DNA from 2 places in the Lysinibacillus sp. FSL W8-0992 genome. Region 2 is predicted to be linked to the other one. Evidence: predicted binding sites of a transcription regulator. Region 2 holds the regulator's gene; the other holds the start of a gene.
What was found. Region 2 encodes Rex, which represses fermentation and respiration genes when NADH is low (regulators of the CRP and FNR family bind a similar motif). Its sites were predicted from a motif close to TTGTGAAATATTTCACAA; they were not measured.

Region 1 (2,490 bases), 140 kb from region 2:
AATCATCAGTGCAACATTTCAATGGTTTATTCGTTGAAAGTATTAGAATCTTATGAAGCAGGAAGGTATGTTATGAAACGAGCAAGAATCATTTATAATCCTACATCTGGGCGAGAAGCGTTTAAAAAGCATTTACCAGAAGTATTGGAGAAACTAGAGGTAGCAGGCTATGAGACATCTTGTCACGCAACGACTTGTGAAGGCGATGCTATAGAAGCAGCAAAAAACGCAGTAGAACGTGGATTTGATATTATCATAGCAGTTGGTGGGGATGGGACGTTAAATGAGGTTGTTTCTGGTGTCGGGCAATTTGAAAAACGTCCGAAGATTGGCTTAATTCCAATGGGGACAACGAATGATTTTGCACGTGCCGTCCATATTCCACGAAATATTGATGAAGCCGTTGATATTATTATTAAAGGCGATACCTTACCAGTAGATGTTGGATTGTTAAATGGAGAACGCTATTTCATCAATATCGCTGCTGGGGGACGTATTACTGAGCTAACGTACGAAGTGCCAAGCAAAATGAAAACAATGCTAGGGCAGTTAGCTTACTATTTAAAAGCGGTTGAAATGATTCCATCTATTAAGGCATCACATATGCGTATTGAATATGATGGTGAAGTATTTGATGGAGATGCAATGATGTTTTTATGTGGCTTAACGAACTCTGTTGGCGGCTTTGAAAAGCTTGCACCAGATGCGAGCATAAACGACGGTTACTTTACATTATTAGTATTGAAAAAAGTGAGCCTTCCAGAATTTATTCAACTTGCGGCAATGGCGTTACGAGGCGAACATTTAAAGGATGATCGTGTTATTTATAAAAAAGCAAGTGTTGTGAAAGTTACGACGGAAAACGAAGTGCATTTAAATCTAGATGGCGAATACGGTGGAGATGCACCTGCAACATTTGAAAATTTGAAGCGCCATATTGAAATTTTTGTACCGATTGAAGATATTCGGGAGGAAGATCGGATTTAAATTAATCTTATGGAACAATGGCAAATAAGTGTAAATAATTTTGTAAATTTACACTTATTTGTTTGTAATCCCCTCATAAATTGGGGTTGTGAACGAATTAAGAAAAATGTTTGGCGAATATGCGTATATTAAATGAACAAAATTTGAAACCTTTATAATAGGCCGAAGTTTCGGTCCATTATAAAGGTTTTTTTCGTTGAAATAGTGGAAAATATGGGTATGGATAAGGGAAAGGAAGTGGTGCAATGTGTATAAGTCACAGGAAAGAAAGCTTATTTGGTTAAGCTTCGGTGTTGCAATTATCATGCTACTTTCCATACTGGGAAGAATATTTGGTAGTTAGGAGGGTAATGAGATGATTAATGAATCAGCAGTCTTTTGGAGTCGTGCATTAACGGAGCTTACGTTATCGTTCCATATCATTTATGCAACGATTGGTGTCGGCGTGCCGTTAATGATTATGATTGCGCAGTGGACTGGATACAAAAAGAATGACGAGCATTATATTTTAATGGCACGACGTTGGGCACGAGGTTTCGTCATTACCGTTGCTGTAGGGGTCGTTACAGGTACAGCTATCGGATTACAATTATCTTTACTATGGCCGAATTTTATGCAACTCGCAGGGCAAACTATAGCATTACCACTCTTTATGGAAACCTTTGCATTCTTCTTTGAGGCCATTTTCTTAGGTATCTACTTATACACTTGGGATCGTTTCGATAGTCAGAAAAAACATATGCTCCTTCTAATTCCTGTTGCATTAGGTGCATCAATGTCTGCAGTTTTTATAACAATCGTGAATGCCTTTATGAACGCACCACAAGGCTTTGACATAGTGGACGGTCAGCTCGTTAATATTCAACCATTTCTAGCAATGTTTAACCCAGCTATGCCAACTAAAGTAGCGCACGTGCTTGTTACAGCCTATATGACATCAGCATTTGTGTTGGCGGCAATTGCAGGCTACCGTATGCTTAAAGGCTCAGACCATATTTATCATAAAAAATCATTATTTTTATTAATGAAGATTGGTCTGGTGACATCAATTTCAGCTGCAATAATAGGTGACTTCTCAGGCAAATACTTAGCGGAATACCAACCAGAAAAATTAGCTGCGGCTGAATGGCATTTTGAAACAACAGATAAAGCATCACTTATTTTATTCGGTGTGCTAGATGGCGAGGAAGTAAAGTATGCCATTAAAGTACCTTATGCATTAAGTATACTAGCAGCTAATAATCCAAATGCAGAAGTGATAGGCTTAGACCAATTTGCGGAGGAAGACCGACCACCGCTTTATATTCACTATCTGTTTAATACGATGGTCTTTATCGGTATGTTCATGGCATTAGTTTCTTTAGTTTATGTAGTAGGGAAATTACGTCGTTGGCGGTTTATTCATTCGCGGTTGTTTAGATGGATTATTGTTGCAGGTGCACCACTGTCAATAATAGCGATTGAATCAGGCTGGTGGCTTGCCGAAGTTGGACGTCAACCGTG
Region 2 (2,490 bases):
ATTAGTCATTTAATTCTTCAATTTGTCGTCGTTGTTCAGCTAACAAACGCTCAACTTGCTCGCGTTCTGCTTCTTTACGCTCTTCCTCTAAAAGTAATGCCTCGGCTTTTAAAAACTTACGATAGCCTCTGCGTGCAATGATAATACTAATTTCATAAATTACAAATAGCGGAATTGCTACGATAACGTTTGAAATAAAGTCTGGTGGTGCAAGAAATACTGCAATAACGATTAACACAAAATATGCATACTTTCTGAATTTCACCATCAATTCAGGATTTAATATACCTAAACGTGCTAAAAATAATGTCACAACAGGTAATTGAAAAATGATTCCGAACGGCATGACTAGGCGAAACAAAAATGAAAAATATGCGTTAATCCCAATTGTTTGTTTGATTTCTAAATCCGCAGATAAGCCCATCATAAAGTGCATGACATATGGGAATAAAACATAATAAGAAAATGAAGCTCCTGCTAAAAATAGAAAGAACGAATATGGAATATATTTTAAAGTAGCCTTACGTTCTGTCTCATGTAAACCTGGTGTAATAAATAACCAAATTTGATGAAGAAGCAACGGTGAACTTATAACAAACGCTATAATGACTGTCACTTGCAAATATACGACAAGGGGATCAGTCACTTTAAACGCGTTTAAAGTTAGTTGCTCTGCTTCTTTACTATATTGAATATGTTTAATTAATGGTTCGGCTAGATAAAAGCCAACTATAAGTGCAATAACAAAGAAAACAGCGCAAATAAAGAGCCGTTTTCTTAGTTCTTCTAAATGCTCTACGACTGTTAATTCTCTTGGATTCATATTAACTAGACATCCTTAACTTACTTAACGTTATCATTTTCTTTATGTTCAATTATTTTCTTTTTTGTATCGTCATCGTCATCAGCTAGACCTTTTGTTGCATTTTTAAATTCACGAAGTGTAGAACCCATTGCTTTACCTAGCTCAGGTAATTTCTTTGGTCCGAATATTAGAATTGCAACCACACCGATAATAACTAGGCTAACTGGTGTAAAAGCACTTAAGTGCACAACCATTGCAGCCACCTCCTCTTATATATCTATCATTTTAACTTAAATATTTTCGTTTGGCGAATTTATTTCAATAGTTTAAACACCATCAATTGTAACAGTTTACAAATTTGTGAATACCTTTATTTATCGCTATTTCGTATTAAATATATGAGCGCTTGTAATTCTACCGACAAATCTATCGTTAATAATTTCATAGTATCTGGTACGGTAATACGCTCTGGCGTAAAGTTTAAAATGCCTTTTGCATTCATTGCTGCTAATCGATCCGCCATCTTCTGAGCAGAGCGCGAAGATACTGTTAAAATAGCAAGGTCTGCTCCATATTCAGCATACTTTTCTTCTAATAAATCGGGATGATAAACGGGAATATTGCTTATCATTTTCCCTTCTTTTGGTGCCTTTGAGTCAAATGCAACCACTATATGAGTGTTATGATTTTTTTGGAAATTATACTTTAAAAATGCATTCCCTAAGTTCCCCACACCGATTAACGCTACTTTTGTTGTCTCATGCTGATCAAGTGTTTGGCTAAAAAACTTCAATAGATGCTGAACATCATAGCCATATCCCTTTTTGCCAAGCGCACCGAAATAAGAAAAATCACGACGAATCGTTGCAGAATCGATTTTCATCGCCTCGCTCAATTCCTTCGATGAAATACGTTCCATTCCTTCTTGCGCAAAGTTTTGGATAAATCGATAGTAAAGAGGAAGTCTTTTAGTTGTGGCTTGTGGAATTTTTACTTCTTGTTTCAAACTTTTTCCTCCTTATAAACACATCAAATTCACCTAAGCGTATTTGAATACTCATTTTGAAACATGCTTATATGAATCAATTACATTTCAGCGTACATGCATCTAGAATTTTTTGAGCATACTTGAAAGTCTTCTCATAAAATCTATGACATCCGCTGGGCCGCTAACTTGATTCAGACGGGTTTCAACCCACACTGAGTTCAATGCATATCATATTCATCACCCACTTATAAAAGTGGAGGATTTCCCTTTAGTTAACGGCGTGTTTTACGCCACTAACTAAAGAGAAATCGTTTCAATCTTACATGACAGCTTAGAATAAGTAAAGCACTGACATTGCAAGCAATTCCGTCATCCTTTACACTAAGAAAGAATTGAGGTGTCAAGAATGATTGTATTACAAGTCAATCAACTATATAAATCCTTTATTGCAGATGAAATTTTAAGTGGTGTCAAACTAGAAGTTCAACACCGTGATCGTGTAGCATTAGTCGGACGTAACGGGGCTGGTAAATCCACTTTACTAAAAATCATCGCTGGTCAATTGTCATATGATTCTGGCGATATTATTATTCCAAAAGGCGTTCAAGTTGGCTATTTAGAACAACATGCGGGTCTAAACTCAACTTTATCAATTTGGGACGAAATGATGACAATTTTCGAACCGCTTCTTGGACAG

Region 1: a site for Rex is predicted at 1,074-1,091, ahead of NSQ74_RS06590 (cytochrome ubiquinol oxidase subunit I). Genes of this name have one in related genera too.

The regions. Positions count from the first base shown of each region.
Region 1 covers NZ_JBBOZQ010000001.1:1,359,976-1,362,465, forward strand. Annotated here, with positions in the region: gene NSQ74_RS06585 (diacylglycerol kinase) at 73-987, shown strand; gene NSQ74_RS06590 (cytochrome ubiquinol oxidase subunit I) at 1,343-2,490, shown strand, end outside.
Region 2 covers NZ_JBBOZQ010000001.1:1,219,349-1,221,838, reverse strand. Annotated here, with positions in the region: gene tatC (twin-arginine translocase subunit TatC) at 2-823, opposite strand; gene NSQ74_RS05935 (twin-arginine translocase TatA/TatE family subunit) at 844-1,059, opposite strand; gene NSQ74_RS05930 (redox-sensing transcriptional repressor Rex) at 1,176-1,811, opposite strand; gene NSQ74_RS05925 (ABC-F family ATP-binding cassette domain-containing protein) at 2,200-2,490, shown strand, end outside.